One region of the Micromonospora marincola genome, then DNA from elsewhere that is predicted to be linked to it. Evidence: riboswitches for the same ligand, from Rfam matches in the RefSeq annotation. Region 1 holds a riboswitch; the other holds the start of a gene.
What was found. A riboswitch is a leader RNA that binds a small molecule or an ion and turns the genes downstream of it on or off. The one in region 1 is predicted to bind cobalamin.
Positions count from the first base shown of each region.

Region 2: linked by a shared signal. The riboswitch ahead of metE (5-methyltetrahydropteroyltriglutamate--homocysteine S-methyltransferase) and the one ahead of SM450_RS23460 (ribonucleoside-diphosphate reductase subunit alpha) in region 1 are both predicted to bind cobalamin.

Region 1 covers NZ_JAXCFT010000013.1:88,873-93,280, reverse strand. The annotation lists gene SM450_RS23470 (PepSY-associated TM helix domain-containing protein) at 135-1,598, shown strand; gene SM450_RS23465 (PrsW family intramembrane metalloprotease) at 1,613-2,419, opposite strand; cobalamin riboswitch at 2,637-2,848, shown strand; gene SM450_RS23460 (ribonucleoside-diphosphate reductase subunit alpha) at 2,971-4,408, shown strand, end outside.
Region 2 covers NZ_JAXCFT010000008.1:160,160-164,567, forward strand. The annotation lists gene SM450_RS19105 (ATP-binding cassette domain-containing protein) at 1-66, opposite strand, end outside; gene metE (5-methyltetrahydropteroyltriglutamate--homocysteine S-methyltransferase) at 364-2,601, opposite strand; cobalamin riboswitch at 2,717-2,929, opposite strand; cobalamin riboswitch at 3,058-3,270, shown strand; gene SM450_RS19115 (acyl-CoA thioesterase) at 3,397-3,909, shown strand; gene SM450_RS19120 (LysE family translocator) at 3,913-4,408, shown strand, end outside.

The sequences.
Region 1 (4,408 bases):
ACATCTGCGGGAACTTCCGCCCGGCGCGGGCCGACCATCCACTCGGGAGACCGCAGGCGCGCACCACGGCACGGCTCGACGGGCAGCGGGCCGGCCCGTACCCCAATTCCCTTTTCCCGATCGGAGTTGCCCTGATGTCCGTGACCGAACTGCCCGGCGACCGCCCGCCGGACTCCCCCACCAGCCCGGCCGGTCCCGTCCGGCCGGCGCGCCGATCCGCGGCGGTGGCGCTGCTGACCCGCCTGCACTTCTACGCCGGCGTCCTGGTCGCGCCGTTCCTGCTGGTCGCCGCGCTCACCGGGCTGGCCTACACGCTCACCCCGCAGCTCGACGACGCGCTCTACGGCGACAAGCTCACCGTCTCGACCGTCGGCGGGCAGCCCCGGCCGCTCGCCGAGCAGATCGCCGCCGCCCGCGCCGCGCACCCCGACGGCACGCTCACCGAAGTGCAGCCCGGCGACGGCGACCGGACCACACGCGTGGTCTTCGCCCGGGACGACCTCGGCGACCGGCAGCACACCGTCTACGTCGACCCGTACACCGCTCGGGTGTCCGGCCGGTTGACCACCTGGTTCGGCTCGACGCCGGCCACGACGTGGCTCGACGACCTGCACCGCAACCTGCACCTGGGCGCGGTCGGGCGGCACTACTCGGAGATCGCGGCGAGCTGGCTGTGGGTGCTGGCGCTCGGCGGCGTGGTGCTGTGGTGGCGCCGGCGCGCGGCGGGCCGGACCCGGGCCCGGCACCTGCTCGTGCCCGACCTGTCCGCCGCTCGGGGCGTGCGCCGCACCCGGGGCTGGCACGCCACCACAGGCGTGTGGCTCGCCGTCGGCCTGCTCTTCCTCTCCGCCACCGGCCTGACCTGGTCCCGCTACGCCGGGGCGAACTTCGGCGCCGGGCTGGACGCGCTGCGGGCCGGCACCCCGGAGATCTCCACCGCGCTGGCCGGCGCGCCGCCGGCCAGCGGCGGCGGCGAGCACCAGCACGGCGGGTCGGCCACCGCCACGGCGACGGACCCGGCGACCTACGACCTGGTGCTCGGCGGCGCCCGCGCCGCCGGCCTGTCCGGCCCGGTCGCGATCACCCCGCCCGGCGAGGCCGGCGCCGCGTGGACGGTCGCCCAGACCGACGACAGGTGGCCGGTCGGGTACGACCGGGTCGCGGTCGATCCGGCCACCGGGACGGTGACCGCGCGCAGCGACTTCGCCGACTGGCCGGCGCTGGCGAAGCTCAGCAAGCTCGGCATCCAGGCGCACATGGGCCGGCTGTTCGGGCCGGTGAACCAGATCCTGCTCGCCGCGCTCGCGCTCGGCCTGCTCTGCGTCGTCGTCTGGGGTTACCGGATGTGGTGGCAGCGCCGCCCCACCCGCGCCGACCGTCGGGCGCCGCTCGGCGCGCCGCCGGCCCGCGGGGCGGTACGCGGGCTGCCGTGGTGGGCGCTGCTGGCCGGCGTGCCGGTCGTGCTGGCGCTCGGCTGGGCGCTGCCCTGGTTCGGTGGCACGCTGCTCGGCTTCCTCGTGGTCGACGCGGTGGTCGGGTGGCGCCGGCGTCGCCGCCGCCCGGCCGTCCCGGTCTCGCCCGCACCGGCCGGCGGTTGACCCGCGCCGGGGTGTTAAGCGGGGGCCCCGCCTATACCGGAGGCGTTAAGCGGGGCCCCTTCCTTCGGGCCTTCGCGGTCGAGGTGCAGGCGCAGCAGCAGCCAGCCCAGCGACACGCCGCCGATGAACAGGTAGGCGGCCTGCGTGCCGACCGTGTCCCAGCAGGTGTGCAGCGCGACCGCGGCGGCGAAGGTCAGCAGGAACGCGGCCAGCCGGCGACCACCTGGCGCGGCGGCGAGGGCGAACAGCGCGCCCGCGGTCAGGCCGGTCCAGGACAGGTGCGCGGCCGGCGCGGTGAGGCCGCGGACCAGCAGCGTCTGCTCGACGGCGCCGAGGTTGCCCTGCGACCCGACGAGCGCGGTGAACGCGTATCCCATCGTCTCCAGGGCGGCGAAGCCGGCGCCGGAGGCCACCCCGATCACCAGCCCGTCGGCCGGCGTCCGGTGCCGCCGCCACAGCAGCAGGATGCCGGCCGGCACGATCAGCTTCGCCGTCTCCTCGATCAGGCCGACGAACACCATCGGCAGCACGCCGAGCCGGTGCAGGGTGTCGTACTCCAGCCAGCCGGCGGCGACCACGCCGATCACTCCACCGAGGAACGCGGCGACGCCGACGACCGAGCCGGGAACCCGCCAGCGCCCCGAGCGGCCCTCGGCGAAGGTCAGGAACGTGGCCGGCGCGATGGCGGCGCCGAGCACGATCAGCGCGGGCACGAAATTGATGTTCCGGGTGCCGATCAGAGTTTCCAGCACCAGCAGGAACAGCCCCACACCGACAAGCAGGACCGCGACCCAAGCCCAGCGACGCCCCAGATTCGCCATGCGGCCGAGTATCGCCGGTGCGTCCCCCGAACGCCATCCGCCGATGCCGATCCACGTCCGACACGCGCCCGACGCCGGCTCCATCGATCATGAGGTTGACGGCGGCCTGTGTCCGGATTGTCGCCGACAACTTCATGATCGCCCAATGCGGGGGGTGAGAGGCAGCCGACACGCCGGGGGCGACATGTGGTGTTGCGTGAAGACGGCTACCGCCATATATGGTGGTCGCGTAGCTGGTTCGGCCGCGCCTTCGGGTGTGGTCGAGGCAAGAGGGAACCCGGTGCGAGTCCGGGACTGCCCCGCAGCGGTGAGTGGGAACGACCGCCGTCATCAGCACTGGGCCACCGGCCTGGGAAGCGACGGCCAGTAGGCGACCGAACCCCGGTCCGGCCCGCGAGTCCGAAGACCTGCCAGCACGCCGTGCGCTGCCGCGCGCGGCGGTCGAAGGTCGCGTGGGACGACCGACGCCAGCAGCCGGGCCGGCCGTCGCGCCGCGCCCGTTGGCGTTCTCCCGCCGTCCGAGGCCATCGGAGTGACAGCGAGGAGAGGTCATGACGGTCGTGCGGGAGAGCCCCCCGGAGCAGCGCCGGCTGGCGATGCGGGTCCGCAAGCGGGACGGCGACACCGAGCCGGTCGATGTCAACCGGATCGTGCGGGCGGTCGAACGCTGGGTCGCCGACCTGGACGAGGTGGACCCGTTGCGGGTGGCCACCAGGACGATAAGCGGGCTCTACGACGGGGCGAGCACCGCCGAGCTGGACCGGTTGTCGATCCAGACCGCGGCGGAGCTGATCGGCGAGGAGCCGCAGTACTCGAAGCTCGCCGCCCGGCTGCTGGCCGCGTACGTGCACGAGGAGGTCCGCGGGCAGCAGGTGGCGAGCTTCAGCCAGTCGATCAGGTACGGGCACGGCCTCGGGCTGGTCGGCGACGACACCGCCGCGTTCGTGGCCCGCCACGCCGGCGAACTTGACGACGCCGTGGACCCCTCCGGTGACCTGCGCTTCGAATACTTCGGACTGCGTACGGTGGCGGACCGCTACCTGCTGCGGCACCCGGAGTCGCGGCTGGTGGTGGAGACGCCGCAGTACTGGCTGCTGCGGGTGGCCTGTGGCCTGTCCCACACGCCCGCCGAGGCGGTCGGCCTCTACCGGCTGATGTCCAGCCTGGCGTACCTGCCCAGCTCCCCCACGCTGTTCAACTCCGGCACCCGGCACACCCAGATGTCGTCGTGCTTCCTGGTGGACTCGCCGCGCGACGAGCTGGACTCGATCTACGAGCGCTACCACCAGGTCGCGAAGCTGTCGAAGTTCTCCGGCGGCATCGGCATCGCCTGGTCCCGGGTACGCGGCCGGGGCGCCCTGATCCGGGGCACGAACGGACGGTCGAACGGCATCGTGCCGTTCCTCAAGACGCTCGACGCCGGGGTCGCGGCGGTCAACCAGGGCGGCCGGCGCAAGGGCGCGGCCTGCGTCTACCTGGAACCGTGGCACCCGGACGTGGAGGAGTTCCTGGAACTGCGGGACAACACCGGCGAGGAGTCCCGGCGTACGCACAACCTCAACCTGGCCAACTGGATCCCGGACGAGTTCATGCGCCGGGTCGAGGCCGACGGCGACTGGTCGCTCATCGACCCGTCCGACGCGCCGGAGCTGCCCGACCTGTACGGGGAGGCGTTCGACGCCGCGTACCGGGCGGCGGAGAAGAAGGCGGTTCGCACGGTGAAGGCCCGGGACCTGTACGGGCGGATGATGCGCACGCTCGCGCAGACCGGCAACGGCTGGATGACGTTCAAGGACGCCGCGAACCGGATGTCCAACCAGACCGGCGAGCCGGGGAACGTGATCCACCTGTCCAACCTGTGCACCGAGATCCTGGAGGTCAACGACGACGCCGAGACGGCGGTGTGCAACCTCGGCTCGGTAAACCTCGGCGCGCACGTCACCGCCGAGGGCGTCGACTGGGAGCGGCTGCGGGCCACGGTACGCACGG
Region 2 (4,408 bases), on a different contig from region 1:
GTCCACTGCGGTCCTGCGGCCGTACCGGCAGGTGACGGCCCGGAATGTCACCGCGGCGGCGCTCACTCGACCGGCCTCGGCGCGCGGTGTCCGGTGGGTGGCCCGCAGATCCTTCGCGTGCCCGCCCGTCCGGCCGTCGCGTCGTGGCGGGCTTCGCCCCTCACCTGAACCTCCACGCGTGGCCCTTCCCCGTGTCGCGGCACGGCGCTCATCCGACATGCCGGTAGTCGGGACGGCCACCCGATCGTGGTTCCCGCGGCTTCGTGGGGACGTGCGGGCAGGGCACGGGGATCGCGGTGAGCCCGGACGCCGCCCGCCGGCCGGGCCGGGTGACCGCTGTCGGGTGGCCACCCGGCGACGACGTCAGCCCTGCCGTACCTCGGCCGCCGCCGCGACGAGGTGCCGCAGGGACGCTTCGACCTCGGGGTAGCCGCGGGTCTTCAGGCCGCAGTCGGGGTTGACCCAGAGCCGCTGGGCGGGGACCGCGGCGACGGCGCGGCGCAGCGCGTCGACGACCTCGTCGTGCGGCGGTACGCGGGGAGAGTGGATGTCCCAGACGCCGGGTCCGATGCCTCGGTGGTAGCCGATGGTGGCGAGGTCGTCGAGGATCTCCATCTTGGAGCGGGACGCCTCGATGCTGGTGACGTCGGCGTCGAGGGCGTCGATGGCGGCGATGACCTCCCCGAACTCGGAGTAGCACAGGTGGGTGTGGATCTGCGTGTCGTCGGCGACGCCGCTGATGGCCAGCCGGAACGCACCGGCCGCCCAGTCCAGGTAGGTCTGCTGGTGGGCGCGGCGTAGCGGCAGGGTTTCCCGCAGTGCGGGTTCGTCGACCTGGATGACGCGGATGCCGGCGGTCTCCAGGTCGCGGCACTCGTCGCGCAGGGCGAGGGCGACCTGGTCGGCGGTGTCGGCGAGCGGCTGGTCGTCGCGGACGAAGGACCAGGCGAGGATGGTGACCGGGCCGGTGAGCATGCCCTTGACCGGTTTGCTGGTCAGGGATTGGGCGTAGGTGGACCAGGCGACGGTCATCGGCGCCCGGCGGGCGACGTCGCCGTGGATGACGGGTGGGCGTACGCAGCGGGTGCCGTAGGACTGCACCCAGCCGTGGTCGGTGGCGGCGAACCCGTCGAGCTGCTCGGCGAAGTACTGGACCATGTCGTTGCGTTCCGGCTCGCCGTGCACGAGGACGTCCAGGCCCAGGCTCTCCTGCAGGCGGATGACGTGGGCGACCTCGGCGCGTATCCGCGCGGTGTAGCCGGCGTCGTCGAGGGTGCCGGCCCGGTGGGCGGCGCGTGCCGCGCGCAGCTCGGGGGTCTGAGGGAAGGAGCCGATCGTGGTGGTGGGCAGCGCGGGCAGGCCGAGGCGGCGCTGCTGGCGGGCGGCCCGGTCGGAGTAGTCGCCGCGCCGCCGGTGCTCGGGGCGCAGCGCGGCGAGGCGTCCGCGGATCTCGTCGCGCCGCCAGGACGCCGGTGTGGCCGGCAGTGGTGCCGGCACGGCGGTGGTGCCGTCGCGCAATGCGCGCCCGAGCAGGACGACTTCGTCGAGCTTCTGCCGGGCGAACGCGAGCCGTTCGGACAGCCGAGGGTCCAGGCGGGTCTCCGCGCTCAGGTCGACCGGGACGTGCAGCAGGGAGCAGGACGTGGACACCGCGACGTGGTCGGCCAGCGCGGCGACGGTGGCTCCGGCGGCGACGGCGGCCCGCAGATCGGTACGCCAGATGTTGCGGCCGTCGACGAGGCCGGCGACGATCGTCTTCCCGCCCAGGGGGCCGGCACCGGTCAGCCGTTCGAGGTTCCCCGGACCGGCGACGAGGTCGACCCCGACGGCGTCGACCGGGGTGTCGAGCAGCGCCGGGAGGGCGTCGGCGAGGTCACCGAAGTAGGTGGCGACGAAGATCCGCGGCCGGTTCGGCAGGTCACCGAGGCGCCGGTAGGCGCGGTGGAGACCGTCGATCTCGGCCGCGGTGCGGTCGGCGACGTAGGCGGGCTCGTCGAGCTGCACCCACGGCACACCCGCCCCGGCGAGCGCGGTGAGGATGCCGGCGTAGGTGTCGACCAGGTCGTCGAGCCGGGCGAACGGGTCGGCACCCTTGGCCAGCAGCAGGAACGTGGCCGGGCCGATCAGCACCGGGCGGGTGGTGATGCCGAGGGCGCGGGCCTCGGCGTACTCGCTCAGCGCCTTGGCGGGGTGGGCGGCGAAGCGGGTGTCGGGGTCGATCTCCGGTACCAGGTAGTGGTAGTTGGTGTCGAACCACTTGGTCAGCTCCAGCGCCGGTTCGGCGTCGACGCCGCGGGCCATCGCGAAGTAGGTGTCGAGTTCGTCGAGACCGAGGCGGGCGAACCGGTGGGGAACGGCGCCGAGGGCGACGGCGGTGTCGAGCATCTGGTCGTAGTAGGAGAAGGTGTTCGACGGGATCGCGTCCAGGCGGGCGTCGCGCAGCGTCCGCCACACCTGCGCCCGTAGCTCGGCGGCGGTCTCGTGCAGGCCGGCGGCGTCGAGCGTGCCGGCCCAGTATGCCTCGACCGCCTTCTTCAGCTCGCGGCGCGCGCCGATGCGCGGGTAGCCGAGCACGGTGCTCTGGCCGAATGAGGTTGTCACGGGTGGTCCTTCCCTCGAGGTGCCTGGCGACCTCTCGGGAGGGAGAAGCGGATACGACGGGCGTACCGGCTTTCCGCCCTGGCCCTCCCGAGAGGCCGCCGACGGCGCGCACCGGACGGTGCACGCGGCGCTGGCAGGTCTTCGGACTCGCGGGCATGACACGAGGTCGCCTACTGGCCGTCGCTTCCCGGACCCTGCGGTCCAGTGCTTCGATGACGGCGGTCGTTCCCACTCACCGCTGCGGGGCAGTCCCGGTCTCGCACCGGGTTCCCTCTTACGACGCCCACCCGCCGAGGCGGGAAGGCGAACCAGCACCGCGCATGATCGTACGCCGACGGTGCGGAGGGTGGGCGGCGTGTCCGAGTCGCGGGACACCTCGACGGCACCGATCAGGACGCGACGAGACTGGCGTCACCCGCCCCGACCTGCCACACGGGCCGCGTTCGGACGACTGGCTACGATGGCGGCAGCGCTGGTTCATCCGGTCGGCGACGGCCGGGTGTCGTAAGAGGGAACCCGGTGGAAGTCCGGGACTGCCCCGCAGCGGTGAGTGGGAACGACCGCCGTCAACGAAGCACTGGGCCACCGGCCTGGGAAGCGACGGCAAGTAGGTGACCGAGACCGGTCATGCCCGCGAGTCCGAAGACCTGCCCGCGCCGCGCGCACCACCGGTGCGCGCTGCCGTCGACCTCGCGGGTGGGCCGGGCGGGTGACACGTCGTACGCGATCCGTCGGCGTGTCCTCGACGCGCGCCCTCCGGTCGGCGGTCCGCTGCATCGAGGACGGACCCGCACAGTGCCCGACACCATCACGCTCGCCGGCCGACCACCGTCGGCGTCGCACCTGACCCTGTCGCAGATCATGGACCAGCACCACACCAACCTGATGGGTACGGTGCACGGCGGCCGGATCCTCAACCTGATCGACTCGGTCGCCGGGGTGGTCGCCGCGCGCCACTCCGATGGCCCGGCGGTCACCGCCGCCATCGACGAGACCGCGTTCCTGCGCGCGGTCCGGGTGGGCGACGTGGTCCACGTCGACGCCCGGATCACCTGGGCCGGCCGCAGCTCGATGGAGGTGGCGGTGAAGGTCAGCGCGGACCGGTGGGACCGGGCGGTGCCGCCGGTCGACGTGGCGACGGCGCACCTGGTGATGGTGGCCGTCGACGACCACGGCGACCCCCGCGCCGTTCCGCCGCTGTTGCCGGAGACCGACGGTGACCGGCGGCGCTACCGGGAGGCGCGGATCCGGCGGGAGCACCGGCTGTCGCTACGGCGGGCGTTGCTCGACGGCGCCGGGGAGGGCTGAGCGATGCTCGGACTGTCCGTGGCGACCCTCGCCGGCTACCTCGCCGCGATCGCCGTCCTCATGGTCACCCCCGGTCCGGACATGATGTTCGTGCTGGCCAACGCCACAGGCTACGGCGCCCGGTCGGGCGTCGTCGCCGCGCTGGGCGTCGCCGCGGGGGAGGCCGTGCACGTCGCGGCGGTGGTCGGGGGACTGGCCACCGTGGTCAGCGCGTCGCCGACGTTGTTCACGGCGATCCGATGGGCCGGCGCCGCGTACCTGATCGTGTTGGGTGTCCGGGCCGCGCGCCACCGCGATCCGGTGGCCGTCACCGGTCCGGACCGTGGCGCGTCGCCCCGTCGGGCGTTTCTGCGCGGCCTGGTGACGAACCTGCTCAACCCCAAGATGATCCTGTTCAGCGTGGCGTTCCTGCCGCAGTTCGTCGACCCGGCCGCCGGTGACGCCACGGCGCAGCTCGTCCTGCTCGGCGCCCTGTTCGTCACCGTGCAGCTCGCCGTGG